4 regions of the Chryseobacterium sp. 1B4 genome follow, and region 2 is predicted to be linked to each of the others. Evidence: riboswitches for the same ligand, from Rfam matches in the RefSeq annotation. Region 2 holds a riboswitch; each other region holds the start of a gene.

Region 1 (5,136 bases), on a different contig from region 2:
CTTTAAACTGAGAGAACATGACGGTGCGGATATGCTTGCGCTTTACTGGTACAGCAGAAACCTGAGAATGTTCCGTAATATTCAAAACATTCCTCACAACAGTGAAGACAGAATTCTTGTGATTGCCGGAAATGGCCATGCCGCCGTATTAAGACAGCTTTTTACCTCATCCGCAGAATATGATTTCATTGAATTTTCTTCACTGAAATAAATAAAAAGACAGAGATTCGGTCTCTGTCTTTTTTTCAAAACTTCTGAACGCTCTATATCAGAAATTGAATTCAATTCTTGCAAATAAGAACCTCCCGCCTATACCATACTGGGAAACCTGTCTGGAATACACAAACTGGTTATCTGCTGTTAATGAACTTATGGCAGGGCTTTTAGAAGGTAATATATTTAAGATATTATTGCTTCCTACTGTTGCTGAAATATTTTTATTAAAGCTATAACCTACAGATAAATCTGTTACCAAACGGCTGTTAAGGACGAAATGCTCGGTACTTCCCGTTATTCCGTCAAAGTTGGCATCTACCACATCTGCATCGGTCACTTTACCAAAGAAAGAATTACGCAGTACGAAAGTAAAGCCGGAAACTCTTACTGTGTTACCCAATGTGGCTTTTACACGGGGTACAGCTTCTTCAAAATAGATTCTGTTGGGTTCCGAGAAATAATTATTAATCTGGCTTACCAGTTTAGGAGACGCATGGATGTCCCCGATTCTTTTGGTTTGATTAAAGTTGATTCCCAGGTTATTCTCCAAACTAACCGCTGATGAGATTTTTGAGTTCTGGGAAATGGTAATATCCAGACCTTTCGTCTGAGAATCCACTGCATTGGCAAAGAAATTGGCAGCGCTTGCCCTTGCCAGATCAAAAGCATCCTGTAGAACGGCCTGATCTGAACCAGGAGAGAAACTACCATCAGGGCGGTAGAAAAGATCGGTCAGTACTACCCTGTCTTTAATCCTGATTAAATAAGCATCTGCTGTGAAAGTCAGGTTTAAGGCCGGAACCTTCCATGTAATTCCTGTGCTGTAGGATTGTGAGGTTTCCTGTTTTAATTTTGGAATCCCTAATGCCTGTGCAGCCTCAGAATTATTTCTGAAAGTACCCACCTGGGTTGTTTTTCCCTGCTGAATCAACGTAGAAGTAGAGCTGTAATAAATTTGTGCCAGTGAAGGCGCTCTGAACCCCGTAGAAACAGCACCTCTCCAATTGAGATTGGAAGCCAGCTTTACATTGGTTGCCACCTTATAATTGAATGTAGATCCGAAGTCTGAATAATTTTCATACCGTACAGCTCCTTCCAACAGCCATCGGTCTGTAATTTCCAGTTCTGTATCAAAATAAGCCGCAATACTGTTTCTGTTCCCGGAAACTGCATTTTCAGGACTGAATCCCGGAAAAACCTGAGCTCCGGCAGGTCTTACATGTCCAAAAAAATCGGTTACTTTTTCATTTTCAGGGGTTTTCGCTGTCACTACCCGGCCATAGATATCATAAGAAGCATAAGAGTTTTCTTTTCCGGCATTTACTTTATAATTCTCGTGTCGGTATTCACCTCCAAAGGCAATGTTCAATCCTTTCAGGACATCATATTTTTTAGAGAAATCCAGGTTGACTGTGTTTTGTGAAAATTCAGAACCTCCGGCATCAAAAGTCCTTGGAGAACCGTCTGTAAGCGAAGCATTAAAAGTATTGACAACGCCAAAGCCAAAAACGTTTTTCCCAAATGTATTACTGAAATCGATATTCCAGCCATCCCATTTTCCTTTGATTCCGGCAGCAAGGGAATAATCGTTCACAGTGGCTTCAATCTGCGGAAGATACCCGTTGGGTGTAACAGCATTGATGTTTCTTTCATTGTTCGGAAGCCTGTAAAATCCTCCGGCATTCCCAAGACGATAGCTGTAACCTCCAAATGAATAAACTTTCCATTCTTCATTAACAGGAATTTCAGAGTTGAAAAAAAGCTGCCCTGACTGCAGTTTGGATTGCCCGGCTCTCAGGCTGAAATCCTTTCTCTCCAGCCCTCTGTAATTAAGTTCCTGAGAGGTAAAATCTTTGCCCAGTATATTCTGAAGATCAGAAATACTGTTTGCCCCTGAGATCTGAGTTTGAAAATCATTCCCAAAATAATCTACCTTAGTCGCATATTGCTTAATGGTATTGATAATCTGCTGAGTATTGGAAGTATTGGTAATATTTTTATATAACCCATCAATATTAACGCCATCCTGTAATGCTCTGTAATTAATTGCGTTATAGGCATTGAAGATATCACCTTCCCGCACTCCGGCTCTGGAATAAGGATCACGGTATTGGGCAGAACCTGTCACATTAAAAAATCCGGTTTTCCCTATTTTAGCTCCGTAATTAAGATCTACGGAAATAGTCTGCCCATCTGCTCCGCCGGAGAAATTATTGGTAACGGGAGAAGCATATCCTCCTAAAAATACCTGCCCTGAAAGTCCCAATCTTTTTCAGCCCAAGGTTTATTACTCCTGCAATTGCATCAGAACCATACTGGGCAGCAGCTCCGTCCCTTAAAACCTCTATTTTTTCCAATGCAAAGGCAGGAATAGCATTAAGGTCGGTTCCCACAGAACCTCTTCCCGGCGTAAGGGTAACATTTATCAGTGAAGACTGGTATCTTCTTTTTCCGTTTACCAGAACCAAAACCTGATCCGGACCAAGTCCTCTCAGGAGCGCAGGATCTACAAAATCGGTTCCGTCATTAACGGTGTGAGAGGTGGATGAGAATGAGGGTACAATATAATTTAAGGCCTGACTGATACTGTTAGACGGGCTTTGTTTTAAAATTTTTGAGATATTAATGATATCTACCGGAACGGGGGTCTCCGTCAATGATCTTCCGGAACCCCGTGATCCAAGGATGACCACATCATCTATTTTCTTAGATTGTAAGGTATCCGTCTGTGCATAGTAAAATGTGGAGATAAGTGCGACAGAAGGAACAAAGAATCTTTTTTTGAAATTATGCATGTTTGTTGTGTACTTTTTGTTGATAAAATTGTTTTTTAAGCAATACAAATCCTGTAACCCTAAATTGTAAGGTTACCACAGAATCCGAAATGTTTGTATTATTTTTTAGAAAAAGAAAAGGCTAGAAACAACAACACATGCGCATGTAGAAATGGCATGAGAACATATCAGAATAATGAAGGTTCACTTCATGATCTGAAGAATAAAAAATTACTGATGTTGGGTGATTTCCCTTGTCTTTAAACATTTGATTTTAACTTTAAAACAAAAATTCAAGATGGGAGTAATGATAGAATGATAAACATTTTTTCCGGAAGATCCGGCTTATCGATTGCAGCACCTTGCTTGTTTTTGCAGGTTGCTATCCCATCTAGAGATTCTTGATAATTACCTGGCAAAGATATAATTATTTCGGAAATAAAAAAATATTTAGTCTAAATTTTCGGTTTTCAAACATTTACCGTAACAAATGATCTTTTTCTGCGTCTAACCGGATAACAGTAAAACCATTATGAAAAAAACAATTTTCGCTTTATCCTTACTAGGCTCTGTTTTTGTTTTTTCGCAGGAAAAAAATAATAAACCTCAGGAAAAGCAAATTGAAGGCGTAGTCATTACCAAAACTAAAAAGGCCGTTGAACAAAAAGCAGACCGAACTATTTTCGATTTTTCTGAGCAGCCTCAGCTGAATAACGGAAACGTTCTGGAAGGAATAAAAAAACTTCCGGGGCTTGTATCTACCGATATCGCAGGAATGATGTATCAGGGGAAAATGCTGGAAGTGTACCTTAACGGAAGACCTCTGAACATTACCTCAAATGAATTGAATTCTTTTCTGGAAGGTATGCCCGCCAACTCTGTAGAAAGAATTGAAGTGATCACCCAGCCAGGTGCCGAATTTCCAGCTACTTCCGGAGGTGCGATCATGAATATCATCACCAATAAAAATGCAAATAAATATTTAACGGCTACTTATTCAGGGAATTATTCTTTCACGAATTATGACCAATACAGAAGCAGAACTACGAATTCCGTTAATTTAAATGCAAGAAATAAATATTTCGGATGGCAGCTTAATGTTGGGCAGAATTACCGTGAAAGTATGCTGAACGGCCAGCAGGATGAGCTTTTAAACAGCCATACCGACAGATACGGGCGCGGATATTTTGCAAAATCCGGGTTAACTTTTGATCTGGGGCAGGACAGATTATTATTAAACTACGATATTTATCACAACAATAACGACAACTACACTTTAAGCAACGGCCACGGAGATTTGCCTTTCAGGAGAAATCCGGAGGATTTAAAAGAGGCTTTTTATACTTCTTCAGATGTTGCCCATACCAATACCCTGAGACAGGAGGCCGTTGTAACCTATCAGAAGCGTTTTGCTGACAAATCTCAAAAACTGGACTTCCAGTTTGGCTATACAAGATCAGACAGCAAGTTTTCCCAGGATAATTACTTCCAGGATGGGACATTTGTAGCTTATCCCACGGAGCCTCTTGATAGCCCTACCAATGGATTAAAAGATATTCTGAATAATAAATCTGTGATGAATATTGCCAACTTTAAGGTAGATTACGCCCAGCCTATCAAGCTTCTTGATGGTGGAAAGGTAAGCTTTGGAGGATTGTATGAAAAGCAGGATTATGACACGGAAAGCTTTGGCTTAACCAACCTTGAATACCAGAGACAGACAGCTTCTACCTATCTGGAATTCCAGGCTAAGCTGAAAAAGTTTGATTTCACATTGGGCTCCCGTGCTGAAAACTATGATATTTCCGGGATAACAAGATATATTGATAAGAATAAAAAACTGGTTGAAGCCGATCTGATTCCTTTCAATAAATTTAAGTTTTTCCCGAACGCGAGCGTACAGTATAACATGATGAACCAGGTGTATATTGCTGCGAATTACAACAGGAAAATCAGTCTGCCAAGCATTTCTGCCCTGAATCCGAATAACGTAACGTTCTCCGGACCAAGTACGGAGGTAAACGGTAATCCGAACCTTCAGCCTACTATTTTTGATAATTATGAAATAAAAGTATCTGCTTTCGATTATGCATTTATTGGGTATAGCGTAAGCTCGGCAAGCAATCAGGTGGCACAGATCATCCGA
Region 2 (5,136 bases):
CTGACCATTTGGACGAAGTAATTTATCATTCCCCTGCCCTCCATAGCTGGCACGTAATGTCAACTGATTGAAAACATTTAAGCTTTTGATGAATTCTTCATTGGATATTTTCCATGAACCGCCAACAGACCAGAATCTTCCCCATCTGTTATCTTTTGCAAATCTTGAAGAACTGTCTGCTCTTCCTGATGCTGAAATGAAGTAAGTATTATTATAATCATACTCTACTTTTCCAAGGAAACTCAATAAGCTTAATTTATTGCTGTTTCCACTGAAACTTCCCAGCAGTGATGCAGCGTCCGGCTCATAGTAATAAGGCAATGAAAACTGGCTTCTTGTTCCGGAAATTGTCTGATAATCGTACTTATAAAATTCCTGTCCTGCTAACGCGTTAATGTGATGCTTTCCAAACTTTTTATCATAGGTCAGAATATTGCTGGTTGTATACGAAAGCGTTCTGGTATTCGTTTTCGTTACCGAACCTCCAATTTCTGCTCCTGGCCAAGCAATGGATTTGAATAATAATGTCCGTTATAATTCACAAGATCAACAGAAAAACTCGTTTTGAATTTCAGCTCCGGTAAAAAGTGAATTCCATGAATCCTTTTCCTGAAAAGTTATCTTCTTTATTTTCGTTTTTATCTAACGGAAGGGTTGCAGCCGCATTTTGATTCTGTAAAGCATTCGTAGGCCTGTATTTTCCAAAATCATAAACCGGATTTCCATCAGCACCCAAAACGTAGGTTCCATCCGCATTCCTTTCATAATAAGGATAGAATGAAGGAATGAATCTTGCTGCATTGATGATATTACTGGCCTTGGAATCCGAAGAAGTAGGTGCCTGCTGAATACTGTTGGTATAGCTTAAGTTTACTCCAACATTCAACCATTTCTTAACTTCAGAATTAATTTTCAGCCTGGTATTATATCTTTTAAAGCCAGATTCAATAGCCATCCCTTTGTCATCCAGATAACCAAGGGAAAAGAAGTAATTGCTTTTCTCACTTCCTCCGCTGATATCAAGATCCACCTGGTTTCTTGATGCTACTCTCTGTAAAATATCTCTCCAGTCATCATTCCAGAGTGGTGATGCACCCGATAATAATTTTCCATCGGTTCCTACAGGTTTCGGATAAGCTGTCCCGTATGGATTGATCCCAAGGGTTGAAACGAGATTATCTGTAGCCATCTGAGCTGCCTGCTGGGAAGAAACTTTCCCGGACTGATATCCGTTTCTCAACGCCTCCCAATATAATTGAAAATACTGATCGGTATTGACCTGCTCGTAATCTTTTACTGCTCTTCCGGAGAAACCCTGGCTGATATTAAAATTAACTTTGGCTTCTCCTTTTTTCCTGATTTTGTGGTAATAATGATAATCCCGTTTGCTCCTCTTGAACCATACAGAGCACTTGCTGTTGCATCTTTCAGAACACTTATAGATTCGATATCGCTCGGACTGATAGAATTCAGGTTACCGTCAAAAGGAATTCCATCCACTACATATAATGGATCGCTGGAAGCACTTATTGAACCAATTCCTCTGATTCGGATGGTTGAAACAGCACCCGGCTGGCCAGATGCACTTGTCGTCTGAATCCCCGCTACCTGCCCTTCCAATGCTTTGGTAATGTTGGTAACAGGTCTGTTATTGATCTTATCACTGGAAATTGTCGCCACAGAACCGGTATAGCTGTTTCTTTTTGCTTTTCCATACGCTACCACTACCACTTCATCAATCTCCTTTTCATGAAGGCTGTCTTTTTTGGGGTTTGAATTCTGCGCATTTACATTAGCTACTCCTAAAAAATGCAGCTACCGGAGGCATCCATATTTTAGAATTGAATAAATTTTTGCTAATCATAATCAATTTTATTTATCATATATTAAAAATTTACCCTTTGCAGAAAAGTCAGCAAAGGGCATCGATAAATACGATAAACCAAATGCTTATTTTTCCTTAAAAGGCTGAATGTAACACCTTGCCCCCACGGGTAGGTTGTTAAGATTTCACAGGGTCAGTTCCCTCCATCTTTCTTTATAAGCCGATCGAAATATGGTTGCAAAGCTAAAAACTTTTAGTCTACAAAACAAGTAGACTTATCATTTTTTCATGATAAATTTTCAATAATTAACATAAAATTTTAATAAAACTCAATACAATAAGGAGTTACAAACGTTACATTATTTTTAAACATGACAAATATCATTACTAATAACTCAATGACATAAAAATCCAGCACAGTTTAATTTCTATGTGATTTTATTGGAAAAACTTTTTAATTTTATAGTATGAAAGTTTTAATTATAAACGGACCAAACCTTAACCTTTTAGGTACCAGGGAACCGGAAATCTATGGAAGCGTTTCTATGGAGAGTTATTTGGAAATTTTAAAATCCGAGTTTCATTCTCACGAATTAAAATATTATCAGTCGAATATTGAAGGGGAACTTATCAACAGGCTTCAGGAAGGTGATTTTGATGCAGTAGTAATTAATCCGGGAGCTTATACTCATTATTCTTATGCCATTGCGGATTGTTTAAAAAATATCCGAAAGCCTAAAATCGAAGTTCACATCAGTAATATCTACAAAAGAGAAGAGTTCAGACAGAAATCTGTAACAGCAGCCAATACAGATGCGGTTTTATCAGGTTTTGGAATGGATGGATACAGATTGGCTTTATTGAGCTTGAAGTAATTTTTAGCTTATATTCCGCTTCAGACCGTACGGATCCTTACAGATAATTATGCATACAGGAGAATAATTTATGAATATAAAGGATAAGATTTACTGTAAAAATATTGGGATATATTCCGGGCAATTAACGAAAAGAAAATCTTATATCGTTGAAGAAACAAATGATGAAAATATAAGAATCTGGAATGATGAAGGAAAACTGAGATGGTATTCTGATTTTTATTTTAGTTTAAACAATGAACCAGAAATAACTTCTATTCATATTGATGATGAAATAGAGGATACTGAATCTGATGCTATAGAAGTCACCATTGAACTTTCCAATAAAGAAAAATATTGGCTGACTTTCACTACTCCAAAGTATTTAGAGAAAATATTGGATGAAGAATCTTACTTTTCTTCAAGACATTTTATGATCATAAAAAATCTAAGCGAAGAATTAATTAAATCAACAATCCATAAACTGGATGAACAAAATGAATTGATTAAGAGCTGTAAAAAATTTAATCAAAAAGCCTCATCAGTGATGAGGCTTTTTGATGCTTATTGATAACTTTTAAATAGTCTGTTCCTGCAATTGAGGTCCTGAAGCAACTAACTTCTTCCCTTCTTCTGTACCACAGTACTGTTCAAAGTTTTTAATATATCTTGAAGCAAGATCTTTTGCTTTTTCTTCCCATTCTGAAGCATTTTCATAAGTATCTCTAGGATCCAGGATACCTGTAGAAACATTTGGCAATTCAGTAGGAATTTCAAGGTTCATGATCGGAACCTGAGTTTTAGGAGCATTGTCAATAGAACCGTCAATGATTGCATCGATAATTGCTCTTGTATCTTTCAGAGAAATTCTCTTTCCGGTACCATTCCAACCTGTATTTACCAAATAGGCTTTAGCACCATGTTCCTTCATTTTACCGATCAGTGTTTTAGAATACATCGTCGGGTGTAATGTAAGAAACGCTTCACCAAATGCAGGAGAGAAAGATGGTTCTGGTTCTGTAATTCCTCTTTCTGTTCCGGCTAATTTAGACGTATATCCGCAAAGGAAGTGGTACTGAGCCTGATCTTCATTCAGGATAGAAACCGGAGGAAGTACTCCGAATGCATCTGCTGAAAGGTAAACAATCTTCTTAGCGTGACCTGCTTTAGAAGGTAATACAATTTTGTTGATATGATAGATTGGATAAGAAACTCTTGTGTTCTCAGTGATTGATCCGTCTGTATAATCTGCTACTCCATTGTTCACCACAACATTTTCAAGAAGTGCATCTCTCTTGATGGCAGCGAAGATATCCGGTTCTTTTTCTGCAGATAAGTCGATAACTTTAGCGTAGCATCCGCCTTCATAGTTGAATACTCCGTTGTTATCCCATCCGTGTTCGTCGTCACCGATAAGGTATCTCTTAGGATCTGCTGACAGAGTAGTTTTCCCTGTCCCTGAAAGACCAAAGAATAAAGCAACATCACCTTTTTCTCCTACGTTGGCAGAACAGTGCATTGAAGCCATACCCTTTAATGGAAGATAGTAGTTCATCATTGCGAACATTCCTTTCTTCATCTCACCTCCGTACCATGTTCCTCCGATGATCTGTAGTTTTTCAGTAAGGTTGAACATGATGAAGTTTTCAGAGTTAAGCCCCTGAGCTTCCCAGTTAGGGTTTGTTGTTTTTGATCCGTTGATTACTGTAAAATCCGGCTCACCGAAGTTTTCAAGCTCATAGTGAGAAGGACGAATGAACATATTGGTCACAAAATGTGCCTGCCATGCTACTTCAACGATAAATCTTACCTTAAGTCTTGTGTCTGCATTCGTACCACAGAAAGCATCTACAACATAAATTTTCTTAGCTTCGGAAAGCTGATTCATCACTAGTTCTTTACAAGACCCGAAAATTTCCGCAGTTGTAGGTAAATTTACTTTACCATCCCAGAAAATGGTATCTCTTGTAACATCATCCTGAACAATATATCTGTCTTTAGGTGAACGACCTGTGAAAATTCCTGTTTTTACTGATACCGCGCCAGATTCTGTAAGCTCAGCTTTCTCAAATCCCTGATTTTCAGGAGAAACTTCAGCCTGGTATAATTCTTCATAAGAAGGATTATACACTACTTCATAGTTTCCTTTAATCCCTAATTTCTCTAAATCCTGGATGATTTTAGTGTTTTTCATTTTACTTATATTTTCTATTTCTTTATTGCTTTCAACAAAAATAATATTAATTATTTGTTAAAGGTGGTTTAAATATACTGATATAAGTCAGAATGGCAAACAAAAAAACGGTTTTGTAAATTACTGATTATGAATCAATTATTTCCGACCATTCAAAAACGGCAGGAAAACCTTTGTCCCAAAAATAGTTCTTATAGCCCCCAAATTTGGCACTCATTACAAAATCTCCGCCCCATGCACCCAAACTTTTGACAAATGAAGGG
Region 3 (5,136 bases), on a different contig from region 2:
TTTCAGCATAATATAATTCACCAGAATATAGCTTACCGTCACAAAAACAGTTCCTATAATGAGTGATTTGGGAAGGTTTTTCTGAACATCCTTAATTTCTCCTGCGATATAGGAAGCTGAATTCCAGCCTGTATAGGAATAGGTTACAAATACCAGCGAAGTAGCAAAAGCAGGGAGCATGATCTCATCCTGCCAGCTGTCACTGAAATTCAAACTGCTGCCGATCTGTGGTGAATCTGAAAGCCCCACTCCCAGAATAACCAGTACAATAATAAAAGCTATTTTAATAAAAGTGAAAAAGTTATGAAACCGGCTGGATGTTTTCAAACTGAATGACAAAGTAACCGCGATCAGAAAATGGCGGCAATCGCAAACCCGTTTCCGAAAGAATAATTAAATACGGAAAGATATTTCGACATAGCCAATGCAGCTAAAGCAACAGGAGAGGAAAATCCGATAATCAGCGAAATCCAGCTTATAAGATACCCGAATAACGGATGATAGGTTTCTTTCAGATAAATAAAGTCGCCTCCGTTTCCTTTGAAATGTGAGCCTAACTCTGCATAGCAAAAAGCACCAAACAGAGCCAGGATGCCTCCAATGATCCACAGCAGGAAAATACTGTAGGTGTTGGTAATATCGGATAGCTGAAATCCCAGGGTGGTAAAAATCCCTGTTCCGATCATATTGGAAACAACAATTGCAGCAGCTGTTTTCCAGCCAATCTGATGTGAGGTAGTACTCATTTAATGATTAAAAGTTAAAATTAAGTCTTCCGAAGAAATAATTCCCCAGCGTTCCCATCTGCACCGGCGCATACTTGAATACCCCATAGTATGAATTTCTGTAAATCTGGCGATCCGGGAAAACATCAAAAATATTATTGGCACCTGCTGTAAAGTTGATACTTTTTGTAATATCATATCCAACACTGATATCAGTAACGACTTTTGGAGAGAACTCCTGCACTTCTCCAAACGGATAGCCATCTCTTATGACTTTGCCAAAATAGGTATTTCTTACGAGAAAATTGAACTTCCCGATTCCGTAATTTAATCCTAATGAAGCTTTTGTTTTGGGAGACAGTGTTTCAATGATATTGATCTGATCCGGGCCAAAAAACTGTTCCTGAGGCGTTCCTAAATTTTCCGGAAAATGGAAATCTGTGATTTTTGTCTCCGTATAATTTCCGGCAAGATTCATATTTAATTTTCCGTTGCCAAGAATCCAGTCATAGGTGACCACTACATCTACCCCTTTTGTTTCTGTATCAATGGCATTGGCGAAAAATCTTCCGCTTTCAACCTTAAACTGATCTAGCCTTGTGTCGGTAATATTACTGGTGATCACAATTCTGTCTTTCACTTTGATCCAGTATCCATCTATAGTGATGGTCAGATTGTTTAAAGGTTTCAGGGTAAATCCGGCACTTGCATTGACTGAAGTTTCCTGCCTGAGCTTATCAAATCCAAGAATTGCTGCGGCTTTGCTATCATTACTAAAGATTCCTTTGGTAACAATTTTCTCGCCGGAAGTAGAAATATCTGCATAGGAGTTATTAAAATACTGCTGCTGAAGGGAAGGAGCCCTGAATCCTGTACCCACAGCTGCTCTTACTGCATAATTTTTTACAAATTCATATCGTACAGCAAGCTTTCCATTCAATGTATTTCCGAAATCTGAATAGTTTTCAAATCTTGCAGCCGCATCAATGTTTAACTTTTTATCCAGATCATAGGAGACATCTGCATATACCGCTGTGGAATGCCTGTCCTTTTTCAGTGCATTATCCGGAGAAAACCCGATAAAGGACTGAGATCCGCCTGCACCAAGCACTGTTGAACCTTCGGTGGCGATATTACCGTTGACATCATACTGGGCATAAGAAGCTTCATCACCAGCTTTGATCTGATATTGTTCAAATCTGAACTCTCCCCGAAGGCAATATTGAAACGGTTTATATTTCTGGAAACATCAAGATTAATGGTGTTTTGTAGGAAGCTGTGTGCTCCGGCGTAGAAACTTGTTGGGGATTTTGCTCCTAATGAAGCATTATTCGTATTGTTTACATTGTAATTGAAAGTATTGCTTCCCAATGTATTACTAAGATCCAGAAGCCAGTCACTGATATTATATTTTGCTCCAACAGCATAAGAAATATCGTATATCTGGGATGCCAGCGTTGCCTGAAACCCATTCGGGTAAATGGATGAAACTACGTTAGATTTTTCACTCGGGAGCCTTCTGAAGCCAAAACCTTTTCCTTCCTTAATGCTGAAACCTCCGAAAGAATACAGTTTAAAATGGTCATTAAAAGGATATTCTGCATTGAAAAATAACTGTCCCTGTCTGATCTGTGCATCCCCGATCTGAAAATTAAAATCGTCACGTGTTAGTCCTCTTTTTGAATTTCTGCATCATCCGCAGCTCTGGCAGCTTTTACGGCTTCATCATCACCTGCAAATTCATAAGCAAAATTATCCCCGAAAATATCCAGATCATGATTTTGTGTTCTTGTTGTTTTCCCTCTGTGGCTTAGCTGCAGTGAAAGATTGATGTAACCGTCTTTCTTTCCTAATGAAGCACCGTAATTCGCTCCTGCCTGATATGTATCGCCATCATTTCTGCCGCTTATACCGTAAGTAAGGCTTGCTGATGCCCCGGCATTCTTTTTAAGAATAATATTGATGACTCCTGCAATGGCATCAGATCCGTACTGTGCGGCTGCCCCGTCTCTCAGAACTTCAATTCTGTCAATGGCAATCACCGGAATGGTACTTAGATCTGTTCCCACCGAACCATTCCCTACTGTATTCTGATAATTTACCAAAGATGTTGTATGTCTTCTTTTTCCGTTCAGCAATACCAGAACCTGATCCGGACCCATTCCTCTTAAGGTAACAGGGTCAATATGCTCTGTGCCGTCTGAAGCGGATTGCCTTACTGCATTAAATGACGGAATCACATAGTTCAGCAGATCCTGGGCAGTCATTTGCGGAGCACTCTTCTGAATTTTGTCGATATTAATAACATCTACCGGAACCGGTGTCTCCAGCTTTGTCCTTTTGACATTACGGTTTCCAACAATGATAATATCTTCAATTTCTTTCTCTTTATTCCCGCTCTCCTGAGCAGCCACCCAGATTGCTCCAAGCAATAATACAGCTGTACTTATTTTTTTCATTTTGTTCTTCCCAATTGATCATAACTTATCCGGCGGTTTTTTCCGCAGATACATAAGACTTCAAGAAATGGGATTCATATAGGCAGTCATTTCACTTATCTTCCCTCGGGTTGGAATTAGCACCTTCGCACTTCCGGAACCGTGCAGGTTGCTAAGGTTTCACCGGGCCAAATCCCTCCACCTTTCTTGATAAATCTACTGCAAAAGTAGACTATTTTTTTAAATGAACAAAAAAGGCAGATCTGCTGTCTGCAAATCTGCCTTTATTTTATAGAAATTGTTTAAACTTTTATTTTTGAACCATTAGTAATAAGAGTTTAAGAGTATTAAGACAAGCTTGGCTTTAAGCTTAAAAATCAGAATGATTCACCTTAACTATACTTTATTTCTCAAATCCTTCTTAATGGTTTTAATAAATCAACATTTTTATCAGTCTAAACAACTTCATAATCTGTTTTTATTTAATCATCATCTTTTGAATGGCGGTTCCTGTGTCTGACTTCAGCTGTACCAGATAGGTTCCTGCCGGATAGTTCACTTTCACTTCATAGGTTCCGGCTTCTTTATCCAGTTTGAATGAATTCAACCTTTTACCGGTCATATCAAAAATGGAAATTTCCCCGTTTTTCACTTTATTAAAAATTAATTTTGCCGTTCCGTTTTGTACCGGATTATCCGCAATCCGAAGCGATAGTTTGTTGTCTGCATTTACATCTGCTGCAGACAAAGCACCTGCATAATTTCCAAAGATTCTGAATTCTCCCGGCTGCAAAGTAATCGGAGCCGTTGTAGAAGCCACATCCGAAATACTGTCATCCATAAGGTTCTGCCATTGGCCTGTATAAGGAAAATAAGGAACCACATTTTGTGCAGAAGTTGTATAATTGGCCAATACCACCACATTCTTTATTCCTGTAGTAATAGCTGTATCGTAAAGGTAAATTCTGGTGATGAGCCCATTAGGGTCATTCGTAAGGTTATTGGACTCTATGCTGTATGTTTTGGTTTTGAAAATCTGATGGGCATTTCTGATGGTAATGATTTTTGCCCATGTATCATATACTGCTTTTCTGCTTGCATTGGTATCATATCCCAGCGTGAATGCGACAGGTTTCTCATCGGTTCTGCAACCACTGTTGATGGTACCGTCCGCACATCTGTTAATACTGAATTCATAGCCTAATTCTCCAAACTGCCAGATCATTTTCGGGCCGGGAATGGTAAAGAAAGTTGCACCGAAAGTTTTCATTCGGTCAAGAGCAGTATTCAGGTTTTTAACATCATAACTTCCGTTTACTGCACCGTAAGCAAGGTTTTTAAACATCAGCCTTTCCTCATCATGACTTTCTCCGTAGCCTACAGCACTCATGTTGGTAAAACCGTGAAGGCTGTGGTTCATACGGTCATAATTGCTGTTTTCCTTATATCCCATCGTATTCTGGTTATAAGGATCTGTCTGTTTATTCCAAAGCATAACACCTTTTCCTTCTGCTATTCTGTAGTTGGCCCACTGCTGTTCTTCCGCATCTGTTCCCAGGTGTTCAAAAATCATGTATGAATTCGGATCGATTGCCCACTGTCTGTCTGCATAATGTTTCATAATATCTACTCTGTCCTGCTGATAGGCATTGGTGCAGGTTTCATCATTTTCAGAACAGCTCTGAGTGAATCCTTTGGTTAAATCCCAGCGGAATCCGTCTATGTGATATTCTGTCAGCCATTGTTGAAGGCATCTTTCAACGTAATATTGCGTTGAAGGGCTTGTATGGTTAAAGTCATTGAATACATTGTATGAATGTTTCGGAACCTGATTAAAGTAAGGATTGTCCGGAGCTACATTTCCATAACCGTCGCCATCCGGATCTATATTCCAAAGTCTCACCAAAGGTGAACGTCCTGTAGCATGATTAAATGCGACATCGAGAATTACTGCAATTCCGTTCTGATGGCAC
Region 4 (5,136 bases), 160 kb from region 2:
CATTCCTGTTGCAAAGGCATATCCTGCTTCTGCCCCTTCCATTTTAGCAATCTTATCTGTAAACTCTGTTACATTCGGATTGGAAAAACGGCTGTATAAGTTTTTAGGTTTTTCTTCTGCAAAGCTTGCCCTCATATCTTCCGCATCCTGAAATATAAAGCTGGAGGTCAGATATAATGGCGTAGAATGTTCATCAAACTGGGTTCTTTCAGTCTGGGTTCTTATTGCTGATGTTTCAAAATTTTCCATATAGTTTTAATTAATTTAGCAGTGTATCAATGTAACAGTTTACCAACAAGGTTCTTCGCTATGTTCAGAATGGCAATTGCAGTAATTGTTACACTGCTAGATTGATAGATTGTTACATTAAATATTATTTAGTTTCACTTACTCTTAAGATATCCCCGAATACACCTCTTGCTGTTACCTGTGCTCCGGCTCCGGCTCCCATAATAACGATCGGATTTTCTCCGTAACTTTCTGTATAAATTTCAAAGATTGAATCGGAACCTTTCAGCTGCCCTAATGCAGAAGTTGCAGGAACAGAAACCAGTTTTACATCCAGCTCACCTTTATCTTTCTGCAAATCACCGTGCAAATCGCCTACATATCTCAAGACATGTCCAGGTTCCTGGTTCTCTTTTATTTTCTGGTATTCTTCGTCCAGCTCTTCAAGTCTGGAAAGGAATTCTGATTTTGAAACCTCAAGTAAGCTTTCCGGAACAAGATTTTGAATTCTGATATCTTCAAATTCATTGATCAGGTCTAATTCTCTGGCGAGGATCAGTAATTTTCTTGCAACATCATTTCCTGACAGATCTTCTCTTGGATCCGGTTCTGTATATCCTTTTTCCAAAGCTTCGTTAATAATGGTTGAAAATTTATCGTCTCTCAAAGAAAAATTGTTGAAAACATAGCTTAATGTTCCGGAGAATACACCTTTGATTCTGGTGATGTTTTCTCCTGAAAGGTGTAATAATTTGATGGTATCAATTAACGGTAATCCTGCACCAACATTAGTTTCATACAGATAACGTCTGTTATTTTTGTTCAACGTATATCTTAGTTTTCTGTATTCTTCTATCGGAAGGGTATTGAAAATTTTGTTGGAAGAAACCAGATCGAAACCGTTTTCTGCCAGGGCATGATAATTCTTGACAAAGTCTTTGCTTGCCGTGTTATCCACAACGATCAGGTTCTCGAGTTGATTTTCGTTGGAGAAATTGATTAACTCTTCTACATTCGATGGATGCTCAGCGGTTAAAACCTCATCACCCCAATTGGCATCAAATCCTTTTTGTTGAAGGCAATTTTCTTTGAATTGGCTACTGCAACTACTTTAAGGTCTATTTTTTTACGCTTTTTAATTTCTTCTGCAGATTCAAGTACCTGCTCTATCAGGGTCTTTCCTACGTTTCCGTGACCAATGATTGCCAGATGAACCGTCTTTGGCTTTTTGAAAATTTCAGATTCTATGATATTTCTTGTTTTTTCATCCTGGGAAGAAGTCACTACGATATTAATTCTGTTTTCTCCTGCCACCTGGTTTAAAAGCAACGGGAAAACATTGTTTCTTGCCAGCTCAGCAAAGACCTTATTGAAATCTTCCGCTACAAAACCGATCACGGAAACATTATTAATACTATAGATCTGGGAAACTTTTCCTGATTTTCTTTCCGCTTCGAATTCATCGATAAGACAAGCGACTGCTTTCTCTGCATCATTTTCATGAACCAGGATAGAAATTCCGTTTTCTACCGCTTGTTGAGAGATTACTCCTACACTGATACGCGCTAAGGTAAGTGCTTTAAAAATTCGTCCGTCAATCCCGATTTCTCCCAGAAAATCTTCTCCTTCAAACTTGACGATTGATCTGTTCTTCAAAAATTTTATTTCGTTAGCATTTTTCATTTCTCCTGTAAAATGTTTTTTATGATATTATTTAATTGTTGATATTCCATTAGGAAGGCATCATGCCCGTGTATAGATTGGATCTCGTGATAAGAAACATTCTTATTTTTCTCTTTCAAGTTTTCAAAACACATCCGGATCTCAGAAGCCGGAAAAAATAAGTCTGAATCTACGGAGATCATGTGCATTCGTGCCTGTATGGTTTCCAGAGATGGTTCATCAGCATTTATATTCATCAGGAGATGGTTCATCAGTTTGTAAGCTTGTAAACTAAACCTTTCGTTTAGAGCATTACCATGATAAACCAACCAGTCTTCTGATTCCAGGCGTTGTTTTTCCTGGTTATATTGGTTTTGAAATCTTTCATTGAGTGACTGCGGTGTTCTGTAACACAACATGGCATGAATTCTTGCTTTCTGTAATGGTTCTTCTTTATCATTTAATAGGAATTTCTGAACCAGACATTGCGCATGAAGCCAGTCGTGCGTTCTGTAATCGCAGGCAATGGGAATAAATATCTCTGCAAGATCCGGCTGCTGTGCAAGCATTTCCCAGGCGATTCCTCCCCCAGAGAGCCCCCGATAATGGCATATAGTTTTTTGATCTGTAAAGCTTCAAGCCCTTTCAGAAATATCGCAGCGATATCTGAAGGAGTAAAGTCTTCATAGTTTTTAATTAAAAAATTGTCATAACCGTTTCCGGGTATATTGAAACACAGAACTGTGTATTGATCGGTATCAACAATCTGATTTTCTCCTACCAGCTGCTTCCACCAGCCTTTCTCTCCGGATACATTTGAATTTCCGGTAAGGGCATGGTTGATTAAGATGACAGGGGCTGTAAACAGATCTTTCCCAAAAAGCTGATAGCTTAACGGGATATGGTATTCCTTTTGGGAATTTGTTTGATACGTAAGATTAATATAGTTTAGTTCTGTTTTCAATTCTATTATATTTAAATACAATTGAAAATGCCACAGGAAATGGCTGAAAAGAACTTCAGTAAGTTATCTGTCCAAAATTATTTTGGTAGAACGTAGCACCTTCTTTACTTGCGCAAAGGGTTGCTAAGGTTTCACAGGGTCTAATCCCTCAACCTTTCTTGATAACATTTTCAATATTTGAATGAACGAATGGTGCAAAGGTAGTTCTTTTCTTTTAATTTCAAAAAAAATTATTTTAATATTTAAAAAAGCCCTTAAATACAAGCATTTCAACGCCATATTAATAATTATTCAGATGAAAAAAATTGGAATTACTTCTCAAAAAAACTAACTTCGTATGGAAAAATGATGACATATGACCGCCGAAAAAGAAAGATTACAAGATACCAAATGGAAAAACTGGGGACCTTATGTAAGCAACCGGCAGTGGGGAAATGTACGCGAAGATTATAGCCCGAACGGGAATGCCTGGAATTTTACCAATCATAATAATGCAGAAAGCTATGCCTACCGCTGGGGTGAAGAAGGGATTGCCGGAATTTCTGATGTAAAGCAGCTTTTATGCTTTGCTTTTTCATTCTGGAACAAAAAGATAAAATGGTAAAAGAAAGGTTCTTCGGATTGAGCAACCCTCAGGGAAATCATGGAGAAGACATTAAAGAAATCTTTTATTATCTGGATAATACACCTACTCACAGCTATATGAAGATGGTGTATAAATATCCGATCAATGAGTTTCCGTATGATGATATTCTTATTGAGAATGGAAAGCGCAGTAAAAAAGAACCGGAATATGAGCTTTTCGATACCGGGATTTTTGATAATGATGAGTATTTCGATATTTTTATTGAATACTGTAAAGCTGATCACAATGATATTCTGACCAGAGTGACAGTCTGCAACCGAAGCCAGCATGAAGCTCCTATTGTGGTGGCACCAACTGCATGGTTCAGAAACAATTGGAAATGGGGATATAATACCTACAAGGCAGAGCTGAGTGCTTCTCAGGATGGAAGTATTACCATTGGCCACGACAGTATTTCAATTAAAAAACTGTATTCCAGAAATACAAATGCACAAAGTGTATTCTGTGAAAACGAAACAAATACTCCAAAACTTTACGGTACTCCTAAAACAGATAATTCTTATTTTAAAGACGGAATCAATGATTTTATAATTCACGGACGAGACACTGTAAATCCTGAAAAAAGAGGAACCAAAGCATCTTTTCTCATTGATGAAGTTGTGGCTGCAGGTGAATCAAAAGTTTTTGAATTCAGGTTATGTCCTGAAGAAAACGATGAACCTTTTGAAAAATTTGATGAAATTTTCAATACCCGAAAGGCTGAAGCTGAAGAGTTTTATCAGGAGATTCAGAGCGATACCGTGAATGAAGATGAAAGAAATGTGCAGCGACAGGCATTTGCCGGACTTCTCTGGAACAAACAGTTCTATCATTATAATATCGGGAAATGGCTGAAAGGTGATCCGAACTTTGAAGCGCCAAGAAACTTTAGTGAATATGTAAGAAATACGGAATGGAATCATCTTCATAATAAAGATATTATTTCCATGCCTGATAAATGGGAATATCCGTGGTATGCCACATGGGATCTGGCATTTCACTGCGTCCCTTTTTCCATCATTGATGCGGAGTTTGCCAAAGGGCAGCTGTTATTACTTACGAAAGAATGGTACATGCACCCTAACGGACAGCTTCCCGCTTATGAGTGGAATATGAGTGATGTGAATCCGCCTGTGCATGCATGGTCATGCTTCCGTGTTTTTAAGATTGATGAAAAGAACAACGGAAAACCGGATTTATTATTCTTAGAGAAAGTTTTCCAGAAGCTGCTCCTTAATTTTACATGGTGGGTGAACCGAAAGGATAAAAACGGGAAAAATATTTTCGGAGGCGGTTTCCTTGGTCTTGATAATATCGGGGCTTTTGACCGCAATATGGTTTTAAAAGACGGCCAGCATCTTGAACAGGCAGACGGAACCAGCTGGATGGCCATGTATGCATTGAATATGATGCGTATTGCGATGGAACTTGCCCAGTATTACCAGGTGTATGAGGATATGGCCATCAAGTTTTTTGAACATTATCTTTACATCGCTGAAGCGATGGAAAATCTGGGTGAAGGAACGAAAGGTCTGTGGAATGAGGAAGACGGATTTTTATGATGTATTGCAGCTTGGAAACGGAGACAGTGTTTCTTTAAGATTAAGAAGTATTGTTGGCTTAATCCCCATGTTTGCTGTTGAGATTGTAGACCACC

The links. Region 2 has a riboswitch for S-adenosylmethionine ahead of OWR28_RS21100 (TonB-dependent receptor plug domain-containing protein). Riboswitches for the same ligand answer to the same signal wherever they lie in the genome.
Region 1: it holds a riboswitch for S-adenosylmethionine, as region 2 does, so the genes downstream of both, OWR28_RS25150 (TonB-dependent receptor plug domain-containing protein) here and OWR28_RS21100 (TonB-dependent receptor plug domain-containing protein) in region 2, are expected to answer to the same signal.
Region 3: it holds a riboswitch for S-adenosylmethionine, as region 2 does, so the genes downstream of both, OWR28_RS24765 (TonB-dependent receptor plug domain-containing protein) here and OWR28_RS21100 (TonB-dependent receptor plug domain-containing protein) in region 2, are expected to answer to the same signal.
Region 4: it holds a riboswitch for S-adenosylmethionine, as region 2 does, so the genes downstream of both, OWR28_RS27220 (alpha/beta fold hydrolase) here and OWR28_RS21100 (TonB-dependent receptor plug domain-containing protein) in region 2, are expected to answer to the same signal.

The regions. Positions count from the first base shown of each region.
Region 1 covers NZ_JAPNUF010000011.1:599,753-604,888, reverse strand. The annotation lists gene OWR28_RS25160 (DUF5694 domain-containing protein) at 1-211, shown strand, start outside; gene OWR28_RS25155 (TonB-dependent receptor domain-containing protein) at 269-2,482, opposite strand; gene OWR28_RS25150 (TonB-dependent receptor plug domain-containing protein) at 2,427-3,011, opposite strand; SAM-I-IV-variant riboswitch at 3,306-3,403, opposite strand; gene OWR28_RS25145 (outer membrane beta-barrel family protein) at 3,523-5,136, shown strand, end outside.
Region 2 covers NZ_JAPNUF010000009.1:362,203-367,338, forward strand. The annotation lists gene OWR28_RS21090 (SusC/RagA family TonB-linked outer membrane protein) at 1-510, opposite strand, end outside; gene OWR28_RS21095 (hypothetical protein) at 572-1,240, opposite strand; gene OWR28_RS21100 (TonB-dependent receptor plug domain-containing protein) at 1,294-1,731, opposite strand; SAM riboswitch class I at 1,948-2,047, opposite strand; gene OWR28_RS21105 (type II 3-dehydroquinate dehydratase) at 2,293-2,700, shown strand; gene OWR28_RS21110 (hypothetical protein) at 2,771-3,250, shown strand; gene pckA (phosphoenolpyruvate carboxykinase (ATP)) at 3,257-4,873, opposite strand; gene OWR28_RS21120 (GYDIA family GHMP kinase) at 5,001-5,136, opposite strand, start outside.
Region 3 covers NZ_JAPNUF010000011.1:528,228-533,363, reverse strand. The annotation lists gene OWR28_RS24785 (amino acid permease) at 1-327, opposite strand, end outside; gene OWR28_RS24780 (amino acid permease) at 351-746, opposite strand; gene OWR28_RS24775 (TonB-dependent receptor domain-containing protein) at 754-1,857, opposite strand; gene OWR28_RS24770 (hypothetical protein) at 2,206-2,373, shown strand; gene OWR28_RS24765 (TonB-dependent receptor plug domain-containing protein) at 2,393-3,184, opposite strand; SAM riboswitch class I at 3,277-3,380, opposite strand; gene OWR28_RS24760 (alpha-amylase family glycosyl hydrolase) at 3,642-5,136, opposite strand, start outside.
Region 4 covers NZ_JAPNUF010000009.1:201,989-207,124, forward strand. The annotation lists gene OWR28_RS20160 (O-succinylhomoserine sulfhydrylase) at 1-249, opposite strand, end outside; partial or broken gene OWR28_RS27210 (ACT domain-containing protein) at 374-1,911, opposite strand; gene OWR28_RS27215 (homoserine O-acetyltransferase family protein) at 1,908-2,459, opposite strand; gene OWR28_RS27220 (alpha/beta fold hydrolase) at 2,351-2,854, opposite strand; SAM riboswitch class I at 2,915-3,022, opposite strand; partial or broken gene OWR28_RS20170 (MGH1-like glycoside hydrolase domain-containing protein) at 3,210-5,136, shown strand, end outside.